3 regions of the Serratia sp. C2(1) genome follow, and region 2 is predicted to be linked to each of the others. Evidence: predicted binding sites of a transcription regulator. Region 2 holds the regulator's gene; each other region holds the start of a gene.

Region 1 (7,231 bases), on a different contig from region 2:
ACAGATCGAAAATCGCCGCGCTCTCTTTTTGCGAGCTGGCGGCAAAGCGCTTGCTGAAGCGGCGGAATTCCGCGCCTGCTTCTTCCAGCGCCTGCGTCAGGCGTTCCCGCTCGCTCACGGTATCGAGCGTCGAGGCCTTGTAAACCTGATCGAGCGACGGCTGGCTGCTGTCTTGCCAACCTTCCGCCACCGCTACGCCGGGTGATGCCGCCAGCGCCCGGATACGCGTCTGGCGATATTGGCCAAAAATGGCGTTAAGCTGCGACTGCGAGAGGATCCCGGCCATTTGTGTGGCCAGGGTTACCATGAAAGACTCTTCGCCTTCGTCGAACTGGCGCAGTTCGCGCTGCTGCACGACCAACACCCCCAGCAGCTGGCGGCGATGGATAATCGGCACGCCAAGGAAGGATCGGAAACGATCCTCCTTTACCTGGGGTATGTATTTGAAGCTGGGGTGGCTCTGCGCATCCGCCAGGTTTATCGGCTCCGCACGGCGCCCGACTAACCCGACGATACCTTCATCAAATGCCAACGCGATAGCCCGCCCGCGCGGTTTTTTCAACCCGCGCGTCGCCATCAGGTAATAGCAGCGGCGATCGTTGTCCGCCAAATAAATGGAACAGACTTCCGTATCCATCGCCAGACAGGTTTCATTGACCAAAAGATCCAGCGCATCTGTCAGACTGGCCGCCGCGGCCACCTTCTCAACAATTTCTCGCAAGCGCGTGAGCATAGTCGGCTTAACTTAACCTCTCTTCCGGCGATAAGCGGGGGGCTGCTGCCGCTGTGTTGCCTGCTCCTGCATCGGCATCACGGTGACGGCGAATTCTTTCATCACCCGGCGGTAAACGTCGCGTTTGAACGACACCACCTGGCGCACCGGATACCAAAAGCTCACCCAGCGCCAGCCGTCGAACTCCGGCGTGCTGCTGCGTTGCATATTGATATCCGCGTCATTGCACATTAACTGCAACAAAAACCATTTCTGCTTTTGGCCGATACAAACCGGCTTTGTGTCCCAACGCACCAAACGTTTTGGCAATTTATAGCGCAACCAGTTGCGGGTAGAGGCCAGGATGCGCACATCCTTTTTGCTCAGCCCCACTTCTTCGAACAGCTCACGGTACATTGCCTGTTCTGCGGTTTCGCCAGGGTTAATCCCACCTTGGGGAAACTGCCAGGAGTGTTGACCGTAACGGCGAGCCCAAAGGACTTGCCCCTGACGATTACAGATTACGATACCAACATTCGGGCGGTAGCCATCATCATCGATCACCGGACTACCTCGATAAGCTTAAATTCGCATAGATGTCCTGATTGTTTCACACAAGCTACAGGCGGTAAACCACTGCTTTGCAGCACCCTAAACCGGATAACATTGGGATAACTCACAGATAATGGCAAAGTTATAAACAAGCAAGGCGATTTTACGGCGGTTTTATTCACTTTTTCTGTGGATAGGTGTGTGAAGAACTCAAGGGATAAGCCGGTAAAACTCTGGTGAACCCAAAAATGACGCTAAAAGCGATTTAATATTAATTAAATAAAAACAGTGGGATATATTATTATCAACAGGCATCGGTAAGGTAAAAATGTGATCTATGCACGTTAAGGATCTTACCCTGGCGAAAGATCCACCAACGACGTTTTTATCCACAGATTATCCGTATGAGTTACGCACAAAACGGACAATTTCGCAAAAAAGCGCCCGCGTCAAGGCTGTAAATCGAACCAGTGATCGGGAAAAATTTGGGTTATCCCACAAATCTGTGGATAAATAGGTGTAAGATCCTGTTTATTGTCGGTGGCTTCAGGTGCACAAGCACCGGACGAAATTTGTTTATTGCGTGACGGAAGAAAAAAAGTCATGGAAAATCATGCCGCTATTTGTTTATTCCCGCGTCTTTTCCGGTCGATGTTCGCTGTGCACAAATGCAGTACGTTTTTCAACCAAACCTGACGGGCTTGTAATATGGCGTTTTTATCCCCTCTCCCCACTCCGCCGGAAAACGAACAGCGGCTGTTTGAGCGAGCGCAGCAGCTTGCCGGTTTTAGCCTGGGTGAACTGGCTGCACGCGCCCAGTTGCCGATCCCGAAGGATCTGAAACGCGATAAGGGTTGGGTAGGCATGTTGCTGGAGCTTTACCTTGGCGCCATGGCGGGCAGCAAGCCGGAGCAGGATTTTCCCGAACTGGGCATTGAGTTGAAAACCATCCCGATTGACGCCGCCGGCAAGCCGCTGGAGACCACCTTCGTCTGCGTAGCACCGCTTACCGGCAACAGCGGCGTTACCTGGGCCAGCAGCCATGTGCGCCATAAGTTGGCGCGGGTACTGTGGATACCGGTAGAAGGAGAACGACAAATCCCGCTGGCGCAGCGGCGCATAGGATCACCGTTGCTGTGGAGCCCGAATGCCGCTGAAGAAGAGATGCTGCGCCGTGACTGGGAGGAACTGATGGACCTGATCGTGCTCGGCCACGTGGAGCGGATCACCGCACGCCACGGTGAGGTACTGCAATTGCGGCCCAAGGCGGCCAACAGCAAGGCACTGACCGAGGCCATCGGCGAACAGGGCCAGCCGATCCTCACGCTGCCGCGCGGTTTTTATCTGAAAAAAAGCTTCACCGCCGCGTTATTGGCAAGACATTTCTTAATATGATCCTCTTTGTTTAAGCCATGTTTAGCTAACGGTGTCGCCGCATCAATAATCGCGTATAATTCAGCCTTTGCATTTTATTAAGGTGTGGCTTGGCAATGTTCGATTGGATTATGGATCCCAATGCCTGGTTAGCGTTAGGTACGCTGACCATTCTTGAGATCATTCTGGGTATTGATAATATTATTTTCCTGTCTCTGGTGGTGGCCAAACTGCCGAAGGCGCAGCAGAACAAGGCACGCCGTATCGGTCTGGCCGGCGCAATGCTGATGCGTTTGGGGCTGCTGGCGTCTATCGCCTGGGTGATCCGTCTGACCCACCCGCTGTTTACCGTGATGGACCACAGTATCTCGGCACGCGATCTGATCCTGCTGCTCGGTGGGCTGTTCCTGATCTGGAAAGCCAGTAAAGAGATCCACGAAACCATCGAAGGGTCCGATGAAGAGCACCACACCAAAGTGAACGGCTTCTTCGGCGCCATCGTGCAGATAATGTTACTGGATATCATCTTCAGCCTGGACTCGGTGATTACGGCGGTAGGCCTGTCCGATCATCTGTTTATTATGATGGCAGCGGTGGTGATTGCGGTGGGGGTAATGATGTTTGCCGCCCGGCCGATCGGCGAGTTCGTCAACCGTCATCCTTCAGTGAAAATGCTGGCGCTGGCGTTCCTGATTCTGGTCGGTTTCACCCTGATGCTGGAAAGCTTCCAGGTGCATATCCCGAAAGGTTACATCTATTTTGCGATGTTCTTCTCGATGTCCGTCGAAGCACTCAACCTGATGCGTGGCAAGAAAAACCAGACAGTAGAGTAATCCCCACGGGAGCGAGCGAAAGCCGCTCCCGTTCGCATTTTTATCCTTCTTTCACTTCTTCTGCACACTTTCTCTTACCAAGATAAGGACTTATCCGAAACACGAGGTATCCAGAGTTTGCTAATCTTGGGAGAAGGCTCTTTTCTGCATACATAATTGAGGATCGGCAGGATGAAAAAGTGGGTAATGGCAGTTTCTGCGTTGGTAATCGCCGCCGGGCTGACGGGCTGCTCCAGCGATTACGTGATGGCGACCAAGGACGGCAATATGATCCTGACTCAGGGCAAACCCGAGATCGACCAGGATACCGGCTTGATCAGCTATAAAGATGAAAAAGGCAACAACCGCCAAATCAACGGCGATCAGGTTTCACAGGTCATCGAACGTTAATCCCCCTAACTGTGCCCTATGGCTTTCAATTTACGGCTGGGCGCCTAAATAACTGCGTGTAATACCGCTACACCCCAAGCTTGAGGCGGGTGGGCAGCATGCAGTTTAGCCGACCGTTGAGCGCATGGACGCGCGATACGCGCCTCCATGGATGGATTCACGGCGTGTCGGCGCTCTGCATGCTCCTCACCTGTAGCACTCTTAGGCGCAGCTATTTAGATGTAGCTTGAAAGACGACGGGTATATCGCCTCCTCTTCTGCGCGATAACCTTCTCCGCACGGAATCCACTTCCCCCATCTTCACGGCTTGGTTATAGTCGAGAAAGGCGATATCACCGCCTTGCAGGTTATTAGGCTCCTGTTTCACCGGGCGTAAAGGCCCGTAAGCGCTAACATGAAAGGAAGGCCGTTAATGCAATACCACCGAATTCCCCACAGTTCTTTAGAAGTGAGCGTGCTGGGACTGGGCACCATGACCTTTGGCGAACAAAACAGTGAAGCCGATGCCCATGCACAACTCGACTATGCATTAGCCGCTGGCGTCAATCTGATCGATACCGCAGAGATGTATCCGGTACCGCCCCGTCCTGAAACCCAGGGGCTGACCGAACAGTACATCGGCAGCTGGATCAAGGCGCGCGGCAACCGTGAAAAAATAGTGCTGGCCAGCAAGATCGCCGGACCGATACGCGGTACCGACAGCAGCATCCGCCCGCAACAGGCGTTGGACCGCAAAAATATCCGCGCCGCGCTGGACGCAAGTCTGAAACGGCTGAACACCGATTATCTCGATCTTTATCAGTTGCACTGGCCGCAGCGCCAAACCAACTACTTCGGCAAACTCAATTATCAATACACCGACGATAAAGCCACCGTTACCCTGCTGGAAACGCTGGAAGCGCTGACCGAGCAGGTACGCGCCGGTAAAATCCGTTATATCGGGGTATCCAATGAAACGCCGTGGGGCGTAATGCGCTATCTGCAATTGGCTGAAAAACACGAACTGCCGCGCATTGTCTCGATTCAAAACCCCTACAGCCTGCTGAACCGCAGCTTTGAGATCGCTCTGGCGGAGATCAGCCAGCACGAGGGCGTTGAACTGCTGGCCTATTCAAGCCTGGCGTTCGGCACCCTGAGCGGCAAGTATCTTAACGGTGCCAAGCCGGCCGGAGCGCGCAATACGCTGTTCACCCGCTTTAACCGTTATTCTGCGCCGCAAACGCAACGGGCGATTGCCGAATATGTCGCGTTAGCCAAAAAGCACGGGCTGGATCCATCACAGATGGCGCTGGCGTTCGTGCGGCAACAGCCGTTCGTGGCCAGCACCCTGCTGGGTGCCACCACGCTGGAACAGCTGAAAACCAATATCGACAGTTTTGACGTGGTGTTGGATGAAGACGTGTTGCAGGGATTGGAAGAGATCCATACCCGCTTTACCATTCCCGCGCCATAAATAAGTCGGGGCACGCTGGCTGTGCCCCGGCCGCGTTCACTGCCGTTATTTCGCGCCGCGCTGTGAAAACCACAGCGCGGTAATTGCCAGCGCAAACACCACGCCAAAACCAATCCCCACGCCGATCACCGGCACGCTCACTTTCACCGCCAGAGAGTACAGACCCAGCATGAGCAACATGGCGGTATTCTCCCCCAGGTTTTGTACCGCAATCGCATTGCCGGCGCCCACCGAACGTTTACCACGCTCCTGCAACAACGCGTTCAACGGCACAACAAAGAAGCCCCCCAGCACGCCGATCGTCAGCAGCAACGCATAGGCATTAAACAGAGTGGTTTGCAGCGCAAAGATTGCCACCGCCACACCAATCAGGATCCCGGCCGGCATACAGCGTTTCACCGTTTCCAGCGTGACGAAGCGCGCGGCCGCCCCGGCGCCAATCACAATCCCTACCGCCACCATGGCGTTCAGCAGCGTCGGTGTGGCGTTATCGGCGATGCCCAGCGCCACCGGCACCCACAGCACCAACAGAAACCGCAGCGTCACGCCGGCTCCCCAGAACAGGCTGGTGCCAATCAATGAGAAACGTGTCTGGCCGTCGCGCCACAGCACGACGCAAGCGTTGAAGAAGGCGCGGGTCATCGCGCGCGGCGTCCAGGCCGCTGCCGGGTGCGCCGCCGGCAGCCGTGGAATGTACAGGTTGGCGATCACCGCCGCCGCATACACCAGCGCACAGACCGCCAATGCCGCCACAATGTGCCAGTCGGCCAGCACGCCACCGGCAACCGAGCCAATCAGGATCGCGGCAATGGTTGAAGCCTCCATCAGGCCATTGGCCTTGACCAGCTTTTCGCCGCGGGTGATTTCACCCAAAATGCCGTATTTGGCCGGGGAATAAGCCGCCGCCCCCACGCCCACCAGGCTATAACCGAGGAACGGATTAAGCCCGAAACAGATGACCAGCGCGCCGGCCAGCTTCAGACCATTCGCCACCATCATCACCCGCCCCTTGGCGAAGCTGTCGGCGATTTGGCCGACAAAAGGCGCCAGAACGATATAGGTGGCGACAAACGCCATCTGCAAAATCGGTTGGCTCCAGTCGGGGTACAGCTGCTGCTTGATCAGGGCCAGCGTGGCGAACAGCAGCGCATTGTCACCGAAAGCGGACAAAAACTGCGCACAAATCACGGCAATCATGCTGCGCGAAAGCAAAGGTGAGTCGGTATTCAACGACGGGTTCATCGGGCATTCTCCGGTTGTTCGGCCATTTTACGCAGGGTTACAAAGTCCGGTTTACCACTGCCGAGTACCGGCAAGGTTTTAAGGAGACGAATATCACGCGGTACCGCCAGTTCGGGGCTACCCAACTCACGCGCCGCACGCAGCAAGGCTTCGCGGGTGATGCTTGCGTCGGTGGTAAACAGCACCAGCGCTTCCCCCTTGCTGCTGTCGCTTTTCACCGTGGCGGCATGCTGCCCTTCCGGCGCCACGCGCTGTGCCAGCAGCTCCACGCTCTCCAGCGAAACCATTTCGCCGGCCAGTTTGGCAAAGCGCTTTACCCGGCCACGAATGACGCAGTAACCCTGCTCGTCCAACGTGACGATATCGCCGGTGTCGTACCAGCCCGGTTGCAGATTGCCGTTTTCATCTTCCGCCGCCGGCGGTTCCAGTTCACCCGGGCGCTCCACGCGCAGATAGCCTTTCATGATATTCGGCCCCTTCAACTGCAGGCGGCCGCCGTTATCGATGCCCGGCACCTTCAGCAGACGCGCCTCCATCTTCGGCATAATACGGCCCACGGTACCCACCTTCGCCGCCAGCGGAACGTTGATCGACACCACCGGCGCGCATTCGGTTACACCATAGCCTTCCAGAATACGGATGCCGTATTTGTCCTGATAAATCTGTTTGGTGCTG
Region 2 (7,231 bases):
CGGAGCATTTTATTGGTCGTTGCTGCTGGCGGGTGCCTTGTTTATCCATCAGCAAAAGCAAATCGCTACCCGCGATCGCGACGCCTGCTTCAAGGCGTTCCTGGATAACAACTATGTCGGGCTGGTACTGTTTATCGGTATCGTATTGAGTTACTGGCAGGGATAGCGGTATTTCGGCAATAAAAAAGGCACCTGAGGGTGCCTTTTTGTTTTCGATTATCAATCGATTATTCGTCTTTCTCTTCCACAGTCGCCGTTTCCGGCTGCGCGTTGGTTTCCGCCGGCATGCTGACGCTTTCGATAGTCAGCTTGATTTCCGGGGTAATCAAATCGCTCAGCATGCTGTACACCTCGAGGGTGTGCTCACGAACCGCATCGCCGATATCGTTGATGTAGCCTTCTTCACGCAACGTCGCCACCAGGGTAGAGAATACCGCCTTGTCGAAGAACTCCGGTGCGTTGATGCCGTGCAGCACCGAAAGGCGCTGGGCCATGATACGGCTCTCTTTCTCCAGCGCGCCGCGGTTGATGCTCGGGTTGGCGCTGAGGATAGACATGGTGATGGCATAGCGCTGCAACGTTTCGCGCACGCCGGCGGCCAGCAGCTGCAGAGGGCGAATGCGCGCCGGGTTAAGCACCAGATCCTCGCCTTTGTCGCAGATAAGCTGTTGGCGGATCATTTCCTCGATCAGCAGCCGCAGCACTTCCGGCAACTGTTCCTTGTCGTTATGCAGGAACAGTTCGGCTTTCAGCATCGGGTAAATCAGGCCGATCTGCCGCAGCAGTTCAGCGCGTGACACCCGGCGGTGATGCATCACTATGGTGGCGATCAGCGAAGGCAGCACCAGCAGATGGTGAATATTGTTGCGGTAATAGGTCATCAGCACTGCCTGCTCGCGCGGCAGGATGATGATATCGCCGATGTTATCCTTCTCCACCTCGAACTTGTTCATGTTCAACGCGTGATCCAGCAGCGCGTCCGGCGTCTGGGTTGGCACGGTGACGTCGCCGGCGTAAGGCACGTTGCGCATCAGTTGCAGATAACACTCCAACTGCTCAAGCAGCTGTTCACGGGTCAGCGAACGCTGGCGTGAGGCCAGCAGCGCCGTGGAACACAGGTTCATGGCATTGGCGGCGGCCGCGTTGTTGATGCGTACCATAATCTTGGCCGCCAGGTCGTTGACCGTTGGCGTCAGCCAGCTTGGACGTTGGGCTTCGATCGGGTCAATCGATTCGCGCCACTGCGGCACGTTCTGGTTCAGGTAGGCGGTCAACGGCAGCGGATCGCCGAAGTTGACGTAACCCTGACCGAGATTGCGCAGTTTGCGCAGGCCGCGCAGCATCTGCAACAGGCTCTCTTTTTCCTTGGTCGCACCGCGCAGTTCTTTGGCGTAGGTACCCACTTCCATCACGTGTTCGTAACCGATGTAGATCGGCACCAGCGTGATAGGGCGAGTACCGCCGCGCAACATTGCCTGAATGGTCATCGACAGGGTGCCGGTCTTCGGTTCCAGCAGGCGTCCGGTACGGGAACGGCCGCCTTCGACGAAGTATTCCACCGAGTAGCCGCGGGTAAACAGCTCGCCGAGGTATTCGCGGAACACCGTCGAGTACAGCTTGTTGCCTTTGAAGGTACGACGAATAAAGAACGCGCCCAGGCGACGGAAGATCGGCCCGGCCGGCCAGAAGTTGAGATTGATGCCGGCGGCGATGTGCGGCGGCACCAGACCCTGGTGATACAGCACGTAGGACAGCAGCAGGTAGTCCATATGGCTGCGGTGGCACGGCACATACACGATCTCGTGGCCGTCCTGCGCCAGCTGGCGCACGCGCTCGGCATTGGTGACGTTGATGCCCTGATACAGCCGGTTCCAGGTCCAGCTCAGCACCCGATCGGAAAGACGCACCGTTTCGTACGAGAAATCGGCGGCGATCTCTTCCATCAGCGCAATGGCGTTCTGCTGGGCCTTTTCATGGGAAATTTTCTTGCTGCGCGCTTCGTCTTCGACCGCTTTTTCGATCGCTTTGGAGGCCAGCAGCTTATTGAACAGATCCTGACGGGCCGGCAGGCTTGGGCCGACGGCGGCCAGACGTTGACGCGAGAAATGCATGCGCGCCACGCGTGCCAGTTTCTGCGCGATAGTTTTGTCCGTGCCGTGTTCGGTCGCCATTCGGCGCAGCGAAACGGTGTTGGAGAAACGCACGAAGCTGTCGCGGCCCAGCCACAGCACGGCGAAGAATTTCTGGACGCCGTTCAGCAGGCGCAGATGCGGCGTGCCGTGACCTTCGCGGCCAGGGGAACGGCCAAACATCACCGAAACCGGCAGCATCTGAATATCGAGATCCGGATTGCTGCGGTGCAGATCCAGATAGTCGTGAAACAGTTTGACCGACTCTTCTTTCGGCGTGTAGTAGCGGAACACGCGCGGGCCGTCGTGAATAAACACGTGGCTTGGCAGTACGGTGCCGTCTATCTCCAACGGATTGAGGGGATCGGGCAAATCCTGCGCCAGGCACTGGGTGCGCAGCGTCAGTAAATCCGCCTTGGAATTATAAGGTAAAACATACAGAATCGGCCGTGAGGGATCCAACCCTAACTCCGTGACCGGATCTGAAGGGATAACCTTACTTCTTACCAACAATTTGAGTGGTAAATTCAATAATTTATAATAAATTTTACGCCAACCTGACATAACAACGTGAAGCCTCTTGTTAGCAATGCGCCGCAAGCATACCAGAAACCGGGTAGCAGATCTGTGGTGTTGGAAAACCGGGAGCCGGGAGAGTTTCCTGACCCAAGCTCTATAATTATGACTTACCTCTGTGAAAGGCACTAAAAAACATGGCAAACCAAGCAACCGGACTGACCCGTATTATTAAAGCCGCCGGCTATTCCTATAAAGGGTTTTCTGCTGCCTGGCAGCACGAAGCCGCATTTCGCCAGGAACTGGTGGCGACCGTGCTGGCTATCATACTGGCGATCTGGCTGGATGTGGGTGCGATAGCGCGCATTTTGCTGATCGGCTCGGTGCTGTTGGTGGTGGTCGTCGAGATGCTGAACAGCGCGATTGAAGCCATTGTCGATAGGGTGGGCACGGAACACCACGAGCTTTCCGGCCGCGCGAAAGATATGGGGTCGGCGGCGGTAACGCTGACGATCGTCCTGGCGCTGTTTGTCTGGGGTTCTGTACTGTGGCAGCACTTTGCCTGAGTGGAATGCCCGGTTGCGGCGGGGGCGCTAATCCCTGATTTTTATTCATTCTTCGGTTCCCAAGGCGCGCTTACCTGTATATACTCACAGCAAGACTGTATAAACAAACAGGGGGCGGAATGAAAGCACTAACTACCAGACAACAAGAAGTCTATGATCTGATTCGCGATCATATTTCGTCAACTGGCATGCCGCCAACGCGCGCCGAGATCGCCATGCGTCTGGGGTTCCGTTCGCCAAATGCTGCAGAAGAACACCTGAAAGCGCTGGCGCGCAAGGGCGTGATCGAGATCGTCTCCGGCGCTTCGCGCGGCATTCGCCTGCTGATGGAAGATGAAGAAGGTTTACCGCTGATTGGCCGCGTGGCCGCCGGTGAACCGCTGCTGGCGCAGCAGCATATCGAAGGGCACTATAAGGTGGATCCTTCCCTGTTCAAACCGAGCGCGGATTTCCTGCTGCGGGTCAATGGCATGTCGATGCGTGATATCGGCATTCTCGATGGTGATCTGCTGGCGGTGCATAAAACCCAGGACGTGCGTAACGGCCAGGTGGTCGTGGCGCGTATTGAAGACGAAGTCACGGTCAAGCGCCTGAAAAAAAACGGCAATGTGGTCGAGCTGCTGCCGGAAAACAGCGAATTCCAGCCTATCGTGGTCGATCTGCGTCAGCAGAATTTCACCATTGAAGGCCTGGCAGTCGGCGTGATCCGCAATGGCGACTGGATTTAACCCACCCGCCAGAACGTCGTCTCCTGATTTAAATCGCCCCAGTTCTGGGGCGATGTCATTTCTAATTCAATGTAATACCCAATAGATTTCAAGGCGCAGGAAGGCGGCCAGCGAGAGAATCCGCAGGAGCTTACTCAAGTAAGTGGCTGGGGTGAGCGCGCGTAGCCAACACATCTGCACCTTGAAAGATGAAGGGTATCCACGGGAACATTTCACTATGCGCCTGCTTTCTGCCTTCACCAGCGATACTGATAAAGCCCTATGGCGCCTTGCGTTGCCCATGATCTTTTCCAATATTACCGTCCCGCTGCTTGGGTTGGTGGATACTGCGGTGATTGGCCACCTGGAAAGCTCCACCTATCTGGGCGGCGTAGCTATTGGTGCCATGGCTACCAGCTTCCTGTTTATGCTACTGCTGTTCCTGCGCATGAGCACTACCGGCCTGGCGGCGCAGGCGCTCGGTGCGCAGGATCCGTCGGCACTGGCACGCGCTTTTATGCAGCCGCTACTGATGGCGGTATTGGCCGGGTTGGCCATCGTATTGCTGCGCCATCCGCTGATCGATGCAGCTCTACAGATTGTGGGCGGTGATGGCGCAGTACTGGAACAGGCGCGGCTTTTCCTCGAGATCCGCTGGCTAAGCGCGCCGGCAGCGCTGGCCAATATGGTGATTCTGGGCTGGCTGCTTGGGGTGCAATACGTGCGTGCGCCGGTGATCTTGCTGATTGTCGGTAATCTGTTGAATATCGTACTGGATATCTGGCTGGTGATGGGGTTGGGCTGGAACGTGCAGGGGGCGGCGATAGCCACCGCCATCTCTGAATACGCCACGTTGTTGCTGGGGCTGTGGCTTACCTGGCGGGTGATGCGCATACGCGGCATTGCCGCACCGATGCTGCGCCGGGCCTGGCGCGGTAATCTGCGGCGCCTGTTGGCACTGAATCGCGACATTATGCTGCGTTCATTGTTGCTGCAAGTGTGTTTTGCTTCACTGACCATCTTCGGCGCCCGGCTGGGCGGTGACGTGGTGGCGGTAAACGCGGTGCTGATGAATTTACTGACTTTCACCGCCTACGCGCTTGACGGTTTTGCCTATGCGGTAGAAGCGCATTCCGGCCATGCCTATGGCGCCCGCGACGACAGCCAACTGCGCAAGGTGTGGCGCGCGGCATGTCGCCAGGCCTGCCTGGTGGCGTTGGCCTTTGGGGTGGTGTATGCCGTTGCCGGGCAGCATATCGTGGCCGCGCTAACCTCTTTGCCGGAACTGCGTACGCTGGCAAGCCATTATCTGCCGTGGCAGGTGGCGCTGCCGTTGGTCGGTGTGTGGTGCTATCTGCTGGACGGCATGTTTATTGGCGCCACCCGCGGTGCAGAAATGCGCAACAGCATGGCGGTGGCGGCCGTCGGTTTCGGCCTGACGTTATTTACCGTCCCGTTGTTGGGCAACCACGGATTATGGCTGGCGCTGGCGGTGTTTCTGTCGCTGCGGGGCATTGCGCTGGGCTGGTTCTGGCACCGTCACCGGCTGCACGGCACCTGGTTTGCGGTACGATAAGTCAGTGATCTTTACCGATAATCAAGTAATTTATCTTATGTTTTTATTTATATTTGCTTACATATTTCAAAGCGTCGTCCCATCTGGGTAGCGCCTTGTTTGTTGGCGTGTTTTTCTGATTTATAGTTTTTTAATGGGTTTTTATTCTGGTTTTTGTTATTTTTTCGTTATCTGCGTCTACACTTAATCATGTGGCTGGCTAAATGAATGGGGGAGTGGCATCCCTTTGGTTGGTAGCAATAGACCATAAAAATTGCTTGGTTAGATGCCCAGTCAGCACAGTGTCAAACTGATTTAACACAGGTTAACGGAGAGACTATGAACAAAGATCAAGCTGACGGTAACTGGAAACAGTTCAAAGGGAAAGTGAAGGAACAATGGGGCAAGCTGACCGATGACGATTTGGCGGTCATTGAAGGGAAACGCGAACAGCTTGTCGGTAAAATCCAGGAACGTTATGGCTACCAGAAAGAGGCGGCCGAGAAAGAAGTTAAGTCCTGGGAAGACCACAACAAGTATCGCTGGTAGCGAGCAGGGCCACAGCGGATGGTGGCCGTAAGCGACTGACTGTAGCCGGCCCGGCGTTTTTCATCCCCTCAACGCCACGGCCGCAGGTACAGGGAAGTGCCTGACCAACCCCGCATAATTTATTTCTTCTTGATGGCGATACTGTGATCGTGCTCGCCGCAATCATGCTTGCTGTCGCAGGCCTCAACCTCAACACAGCCTGAACACAGGCCATGCGCTTCCACCACGCTGTGACGCAACACAAAACCCGACTCTTTCGCCAGCTTTTGCAGCGTCTCCTCGACCCCTTCGGTGGTGCGTTCAGTCACCTGAGCACAGCGATCGCAGATAAACAGCGCGGAGGTATGCATCGGTTGTTCGAAGTGATGGCACAACACATAGCTGTTGGCTGATTCCACCCGATGAATAAACCCTTGTTCCAAAAGAAAATCCAGCGCGCGGTATACCGTTGGCGGTTTAGCCTGCGGTTCAGCCACGCGCAGCAGATCCAGCAGGTCATAAGCACTGATGGCACCGGGCTGTTGTGCCATCAGGCGTAACACTTCCAGCCGCTGCGGTGTCAGCCGCACATTGCGTTGCTGGCAGAGTTGTTCAGCCTGCGCCAGCAGCTTTTCCTGGGTGCTTGAGTTCATGGCAAATATCCCGGTACGTAAAAAAACCGATTTTACCATGATTAAGCGCAATCGCCGAGAGTCGCCCCCTTTTCCGCTGATAAGGAGCAACCTGATGCGGAGATACGGCTGGTGCGATGAAAAATGAGTGACCCTTCACGCGCTAGGCCGGCACCGGAGCGGTGGGCAAGCGTCGTGATCCCTCCTCAGCTGGACAGTGAACGTTGCAGGCGCTCCGCCAGCGTGGTCATCTCCGTCGCCGGATTATGGCCAATCAGCATAAAGCTGTGACTGCCATCGGCCCAATACACCACATTCATCCCCTGACGGCGTTCGCTTTGTGCGGCCTCCGGCTTGCCCGGTTGTTGAATAATGCACAGTGCCAGCGGGCCAAACCGGGCGTCCAGCCAGGTCAACTGAGCAATGCGACGATCGTCGTAAGCCAGCACACGGGCATTTTTCAGCTCTGCACCCCTCAATGCCAGTTTGGGCGCGGTGAGGGCAATGCCCAGCCGTTCGCCGGTGTGCTGCAACTGGCTGGCGAGCAGTGCAGGGGATCCCTCGAAGCCCGCCAGCGTTTCCGGGGTGTAGAGCGCCA
Region 3 (7,231 bases), on a different contig from region 2:
CCAGAAAAACATCGATCGTATCAAGGAGCTTGGCGGCGGCATCGCCGTGCAGCACCGCATGGCCTTCCAGGGCGAATACTTCGCCGAGCGTTACGGCATTGAGGCTACCCGCCACACGCCACCGGTGGCCCGCATGTTGGAAACCGGCGTGCCGGTGGGGCTGGGGACGGACGCGACCCGCGTGGCCAGCTACAACCCGTGGACGGCGCTTTACTGGCTGGTTTCCGGCCGCACCGTGGGCGGCATGCAGATGTATGACGCCAATGCGCGTCTGGATCGCGACACCGCGTTGATGCTGTGGACGCAGGGCAGCGCCTGGTTCTCCAGCGAGCAGGGCAAGAAAGGGCAGATCAAAGCGGGCCAACTGGCGGATATGGCCGTGCTCAGCAAGGACTACTTCTGCGTGCCTGAAGAGGAGATCAAGGGCATCGAATCCGTGCTGACGGTGGTCGGAGGCGACATCGTTTATGCCGCCGGCGCGTTCGGGCCGCTCGCACCGCCGTCCATTCCGGTGTTGCCGGATTGGTCGCCGGTGGTGAAGGTGCCGGGTCACTATCGCAGCGCACCGCCGGTTGCGAACGCGCGCGTCGGCATGATGTCACAGGCGCATCACTGCAGCGGCCCTTGTGGGGTGCATACCCACAATCATGATATTGCCCGCGGTTCCAGCGTACCCGTTGCAGATGACAATGCATTCTGGGGCACGCTCGGCTGCAGCTGCTTTGCGTTTTAATCCCATGAAAACGTCATCTGCATTTTTCATCGCGCCCCGGATCGATCTGGGGCTGTTCTTCCTGCGCCTGACCGGCAGCCTGCTCTTGCTGCATGTGCACGGTTTGCCGAAGGTGTTTAATTTCAGCGAAGAACTGACACGCATCGAAGATCCTTTTGGCTTAGGGCCCTACATGAGCCTGTTGCCCGCCATTTTGGCGGAAGTGGTCTGCCCGGTGTTCATCATTCTGGGGGTAGGTACGCGTCTCGCCTGTCTGCCCATTATCGGCGTGCTGCTGGTGGCGATGCTGTTCGTGCACCCAGGTTGGTCCATCGCTGAAGGGCAGTTCGGCTGGATGCTGCTGATCATCTTTACCACGCTGGCGATAACCGGGCCGGGTAAATGGCGTCTCGGCGCAGGCAGGCCGCTGGAGAAGGCGTTATGACGCAGATTAATGATATTCACAGCGTCACAGCTGAAGCGCTGAAAGAGCCGCCGGGGGGGAATGCATCGCCGTGGCAACCGCTGCGCCAACGCGTGTTTCGCATGCTGTGGATAGCCACCGTCGTCTCCAATATCGGTTCATGGATGAACGATATTGGGGTGAACTGGACCATGCTGACGCTCAGTGCCGATCCGCTGTCCGTCGCCATGGTCCAGGTGGCCAGCAGCTTGCCGATGTTTCTGTTTGCGCTGCCTTCCGGGGTGATGGCGGATATTGTCGATCGCCGTAAATACCTGCTGTTTTCGCAGGTCTGGGTGTTTATCGCCGCGGCCGGGCTGACCCTCTTGTCGGTCACGGGCCACGTCACCCCTGGGGTGTTGTTGGTTGCGGCCTTCCTGCTGAGCGCCGGCGCGGCCATGAGCTCGCCGCCGTTCCAGGCCATCGTGCCTGATTTGGTCAGCAAAGATGAGATGGGGCCGGCCATTGCGCTCAATTCATTGGGCATCAACATCAGCCGCGCCATCGGCCCGGCGTTGGGCGGGCTGATTCTTTCCTTCGCCGGCCCCTGGATGGTGTTTTTGCTCAACGCCATCTCGGTGTTGGGCGTGGCCTGGGTGCTCTACCGCTGGAAGGCGGAACCGAGCGTTCAGCGCCTGCCGCCAGAGCACTTTTTCTCCGCCGTGCGCGCCGGGTTTCGCTATGTGCATGCCGCACCGGTTTTGCGCAATGTGCTGGTCCGTACGGTGGCCTTTTTCACGTTCGGCAGTGCGGGCTGGGCGTTGCTGCCGCTGGTCGCGCGGCGTGAACTTGGGCTTGGCCCGGGCGGTTACGGGATCATGCTGGCCTTTATCGGCGTAGGGGCGATTTTCGGTGCCGTGTTGCTGCCCCGCTTGCGTAAGTCCTTCAACCCGGATCGGCTGATGGTGCTGGCAAGCCTGATGTTTGCCGTCACGATGCTGGCGCTGGCGTTTGTCCGTCACGTCTGGCTGCTCAACGCGTTTGAATTTTTCACCGGCTTTTCCTGGATAGCGGTGCTGTCTACGCTGAACCTCGGCGCACAGCGCAGCGCGGCGAAATGGGTGAAAGCGCGCGCGTTGGCGGTGTATCTGACCGTCTTCTTCGGCTCCATGACCGCCGGTAGCGCCATTTGGGGGCAGTTGGCTTCGCATTATGGCATTCCTGTCTCGTTGTGCGTGGCCGCGTTGGGCATGGTTTTGGCCAGCACCACGGTTTACCGCTGGCGCCTGGATCAGGATCCCGACCTGAACCTGGACAGCAGTACGGAACATGGCGCCACGCCCGAGCTGGATGTGCGTCATGACCGTGGGCCGGTGATGGTGAGCTATGAATATTTGATTGCAGCAGAGGATACGCGCGCCTTCACGGTATGCATGCAGGACATGCGGCGCGTCAGGCGGCGCGGTGGCGCCATCAACTGGTCGGTGTATGAGGACGTTCTTCAGCCCGGCGTTTTCGTCGAGACGTTTGTGGTCGGTTCCTGGATGGAGTACCTGCGCCAGCAGGAGCGTTACACCATCAATGACCAGAAAATACAAAACCGTATTTGTGCCTTTCATCAGGGCGAAACACTGCCGCTGATCCGTTACCTGGTGGCGCCGGTGTAACCGGGGCCGTCAGTCTCTGAGTTTATTAAACCCACTGCCAAGAGGTCTGTTATGAGCACGATTAAAACGAACGACGGTACGCAGATTTACTACAAAGACTGGGGAAAGGGGAAGCCGGTGCTGTTCAGTCACGGCTGGCCGCTGGACGCGGATATGTGGGACAGCCAGCTAAACTTTCTGGCTGAACGCGGTTACCGCGCCATTGCGTTCGACCGCCGCGGTTTTGGCCGTTCGGAACAGCCCTGGACCGGCTATGACTACGACACTTTCGCATCGGACATCAATGAACTGATCACGCAGCTTGATCTGCAGGACGTCACGTTGGTGGGCTTTTCCATGGGCGGTGGCGATGTGGCCCGCTATATCGGCCGCTACGGCAGCGCGCGCGTGGCTGGCCTGGTGCTGTTAGGCGCGGTTACGCCGATGTTTGGCAAAAGCGAAACGCATCCGCAAGGCGTGGAGTTGTCCGTTTTCGAAGGGATCCGCGATGGGTTACGTAAAGATCGCGCCCAGTTCATCAGCGATTTCAACGTGCCCTTTTACGGCATCAATGCCGGCCAGACGATCTCTGAAGGCGTATTGACCCAGACCCTGAACATTGCTCTGCTGGCATCGCTGAAGGGGACCATTGAGTGCGTGACTGCGTTCTCGGAAACCGACTTCCGTGACGATATGCTGAAGATTGATGTACCTACGCTGGTGATCCACGGCAGCAACGATCAAATCGTTCCTATTGATGTCACCGGTAGAGTGGCCGCCGAAACGATCCCCGGCGCTGAACTGAAGGTGTATGACAATGCGCCTCACGGCTTTGCCGTAACGCATCAGGACCGGTTAAACGACGATCTGCTGGCGTTCTTGCAGGCTCGCTAAGCAAAATGGCTCATGTGCGGGGATCCCTGTATGCCTGCACATGAGCCGATTTGTCAGGATGCTTTGGACTTACTGAGATTTAACCGCTCGGCATGACGCACCAAATCCGCGAGAGAACGCACCTGCATCTTATCCATCACCCTGCGCCGATGTACCTTGACCGTAATTTCACTGACGCCCAGTTCCGCGGCAATCTGTTTATTCATCAAGCCTTTAATCGTCAGCTCCAGCACTTCCTGTTCGCGCGGCGTCAGCGTGAGGTGCCGCTGTTTCAGTTCATAATGCTCGCGCAACTGATCTGAATTTTCCGCGGCCAGATTGAGGGCTTCCTGAACCGCCTTCAGCAGGTCGGCAGAAGCGACGGGTTTGGTCAAAAACTCATGCGCGCCGGCTTTCATCGCCTGCACCGACAGCGGGATGGTGCCGTAGCCGGTAAGGAATATCACCGGCATTTCCCGACCGCTCGCTTTCAGCGCATCGGTTACCGCGAAACCATCACCGCTCGGCATGCGCATATCCAGAATGATGCAGCCGGGCACGGCGGGAAAGGTATGTGCAAGAAAGGCCTCTGCGCAGTCAAAATCAACGGCATTGTAGCCGGCAGAGTTTAATAGCCTGACAATAGATTGCCTGACCGAATGGTCATCATCGACGACATAAACGACATGTTCCATAGTTTGCCTCTGCAATTACGCCCTGAAACCGGGCATGTACCCAAGGGAACCCCACGCAGCCCGCCGGTTCTTCGGCCGGCAAATGCGCTCATGCTACCCCCTAATTAACCCGATCCGGATGTCAAAATGAAGACATCGCGGAGGATAATCAGGCTGCTCTGCGCCCGCAGGCCATTCAGGCTGGGTTCACACCCCAACGAAAAAGATAAAGAATTGAAGTTTAGACGATGAACACAGAGCGATCATCTCAGTGCGAAGGTCTGCTCATCGGTAAGCAGACCGGCTGAAACGATAGGCCAATTGAGAATAAAATGACCGTTTTTCTGTGAAAAATCATGTCATTATAGCTATAGTGTGTTCTTGCCGTAAAGGTGTTTACTGATACCTGAGAGCGAAAATGCAGATAAGCTGTCGGCCAGCCAGGGCAGGTAAATTCTCCACGGCATCAATCGGTTCCTTGGCCCCTCCGGGAAACCACTTGAACGCTATAAACCCTATGCGATACTGTATAAAAATACAGTTAAATAGGGTTGTTCATTATGCTGCATATTTCCGCTTGCGAAGAAAATAAAACCACGCCGGCATTGCCGCTGTTTGCCGATCCCGTGGCTTGCGGTTTCCCTTCTCCGGCGCAGGATTATGTGGAGGCCCGGCTGGATATCGGCAAACTGCTGGTGCGGCACCCCAACGCCACTTACTTTGTGCGCGCCAGCGGCGATTCGATGGTCGAAGGCAACATCAAGGATGGCGATCTGCTGATCGTCGACAGTTCACTGCGGGCGGAGCACGGGAACATTGTCATCGCCGCCATCGACGGCGAGTTCACGGTGAAGAAACTGCAGCGCCATCCCGATCTGCGCCTGCTGCCGATGAACCCGGCCTATTCGCCGATCGTCTTCGGTGACGACGACGCGCTGGAGATCTTCGGCGTGGTCACCTTTATTGTTTATGCTGCGCTGTGAGGGCGGGGTAAGCCATATAACGCCTAACCCCGGGAGGCGTTTTTGGCTGCTGAGCCGCCTCCCGGAAGTGACTGCGGGCATCCCTGCCTGTTCAGGAAAAAACTGTCAGAAATGCCATACCACGCCGGCATTCATACCGTTATCCTGATAGTTCTGAGATAACAAACCGGTGTAGTTGAGGGAAACGGCAACCGATTTTGTGACGTTGATTTCTGCCCCCGCCTTCATCACCATGCCGTCGCGTGAGGCTGCGACCGTGGCGGTATTGAAGGTGGCGTCAGTGCCGGCAAAACGCAAGCCGACTTCGCGCTCAGTCGCGTTGTACTGATGTTGCCAACCCAGTTCACCCCGCAGGGTAACGGCGCTGTCTTTACCGGTACTCCAGCGTTTGTCCGCGCGCATACCCAGGGTGGATAATGTTGCGCTGGTGCTCTGGCTGTCCGCTTTCAATGCGGCGGCACCGCCATTTTCCGTCATATCATCGCTACGGTAATTCACCCACGCCAGGTTGGCGAACGGCTCCAGATTGAACCAGGCATTGTCCAGACGGTAACCCGCTTCTGCGAAGATCTGGCCCGTTCCCGCGTTATAGCGCGCCTTGGCGTTATCGGACTGGCCGTAATACCCGATACCCCGAGAGGTTTCAATCCGGTGCCAGGTATAGGCGGTACCCGCGCGCAGGTTCAGGTTGTCATAGGTTTTGCCGGCATAGACCGCCAGATGATAGTTATCACTGTCGGCAGATGCGCCGTCTCCGTGCAATGAGGTGCGGGTGTAACCGGTGGCCAAGCCCAGACGCCAACGATCGGCCAGCTCATTATCCGCCCCGAGCAATACCCCAAAGGTAGAGTCGTGGAAGCCCGTGGCATTATCGTTGCCGCTGGCGTGCTCCCAGTTGCCCAACAAACTGACCCATGCGCCGTCCTCGTCTTGTTTGATGTCGCTGTTGTCCGCTGCGCCCTGAGTCTGGCGCAAACGGCCGTTAAGCGTATCCCGAACATAACGGCTGTTATTCACCAGCGCGGAGGCAGTATCCGCATGTATCTGCCCGGATAATTGACGATAGGCTTGACGCGCCAGTTCCACAGAAGGGGCTATCAGCAAGCTTTGATACACGGGGTGATCGGCCGGTAAGCGTTCAATTGCGGTCGCGAGGTTACGTTGATTGGCCGTGACGGCGACATCCGCAAAACGGGTGGCGTTACGTTGTAAACCCAATGAGAGGCTGGTGGGCTGATAGGCCAGGTCGGGCGTTAAAAACAGCCCGGCATCGGCAGGGCCAAATTGCCCGGTAATACCTTGCGCGGCAGTGAGCAAGGTATAACGCTGTGCCAGGATATTGCCGGCGGAGGATGGTGAAGCCAGCAGGTTTTGCCCCGCTTGCGGCACCACCGCAATCTCGCCACCGTTCAGTGTCGCCTGGCCATTGACCTGCAGCAAATCGCTGCGGCCGGCCTCAATGTCAGCCAGATAACGGGAGCCATTCTCCAGCGTCAGATCGTTATCAATCGTCAAGGTGCCGATGGAATTGCCGGGTGCTACCGAACCCCCTTTATTTGCCGTCAGCGTGCCGATATGCCCATTGCCGCTTACCAGCCCGCCTTCGCGCACCACAGTAGCGCCGGCGGCTTTACCGTTGGCGATAAAGAGCCCGTCAGCCGCGACATCGCTGGCTAACGTGCCGGTTTTGGCCAGTTGCAACGCAGCGCCTTTGGCAATCCGCGTCTGGCCGGCATAGTCATTATTCCCGCTGAGCGTTTGGCTACCGCCCGCTATTGTCAGGCCGCCTTTATAGTGCGTTCCGTCAGGATTGCCGAGATCAACGTCCGTGATACGGCCCGAGAAATTATCCTTCGCCTGACTCAACACCAGCGTTCTGTCCCCCAACGTGACTACGCCATTGCCGCTTAAGCTGCGGAGGGTGACGTTGTTCATGCTGT

What was found. The regulator LexA, encoded in region 2, represses DNA repair genes until DNA is damaged. The targets are predictions, from matches to a motif close to TNCTGTATGTACATACAGNA.
Region 1: mutH (DNA mismatch repair endonuclease MutH) is a predicted target of LexA. The motif match lies at 1,921-1,940, and genes of this name have one in related genera.
Region 3: umuD (translesion error-prone DNA polymerase V autoproteolytic subunit) is a predicted target of LexA. The motif match lies at 4,832-4,851, and genes of this name have one in related genera.

What each region holds. Positions count from the first base shown of each region.
Region 1 is NZ_JAZFBA010000004.1:242,794-250,024, reverse strand. It holds gene ptsP (phosphoenolpyruvate--protein phosphotransferase) at 1-733, opposite strand, end outside; gene rppH (RNA pyrophosphohydrolase) at 746-1,276, opposite strand; gene mutH (DNA mismatch repair endonuclease MutH) at 1,973-2,659, shown strand; gene V2S86_RS20895 (TerC family protein) at 2,755-3,471, shown strand; gene V2S86_RS20890 (YgdI/YgdR family lipoprotein) at 3,643-3,861, shown strand; gene V2S86_RS20885 (NADP(H)-dependent aldo-keto reductase) at 4,274-5,314, shown strand; gene lplT (lysophospholipid transporter LplT) at 5,360-6,556, opposite strand; gene aas (bifunctional acyl-ACP--phospholipid O-acyltransferase/long-chain-fatty-acid--ACP ligase) at 6,553-7,231, opposite strand, start outside.
Region 2 is NZ_JAZFBA010000003.1:321,219-328,449, reverse strand. It holds gene ubiA (4-hydroxybenzoate octaprenyltransferase) at 1-166, shown strand, start outside; gene plsB (glycerol-3-phosphate 1-O-acyltransferase PlsB) at 228-2,693, opposite strand; gene V2S86_RS19575 (diacylglycerol kinase) at 2,843-3,211, shown strand; gene lexA (transcriptional repressor LexA) at 3,331-3,939, shown strand; gene dinF (MATE family efflux transporter DinF) at 4,157-5,494, shown strand; gene V2S86_RS19560 (CsbD family protein) at 5,813-6,022, shown strand; gene zur (zinc uptake transcriptional repressor Zur) at 6,142-6,654, opposite strand; gene V2S86_RS19550 (anti-sigma factor family protein) at 6,840-7,231, opposite strand, start outside.
Region 3 is NZ_JAZFBA010000001.1:927,574-934,804, forward strand. It holds gene V2S86_RS04240 (amidohydrolase) at 1-733, shown strand, start outside; gene V2S86_RS04245 (DoxX family protein) at 738-1,157, shown strand; gene V2S86_RS04250 (MFS transporter) at 1,154-2,782, shown strand; gene V2S86_RS04255 (alpha/beta fold hydrolase) at 2,834-3,655, shown strand; gene V2S86_RS04260 (response regulator transcription factor) at 3,709-4,329, opposite strand; gene umuD (translesion error-prone DNA polymerase V autoproteolytic subunit) at 4,869-5,291, shown strand; gene V2S86_RS04270 (autotransporter outer membrane beta-barrel domain-containing protein) at 5,397-7,231, opposite strand, start outside.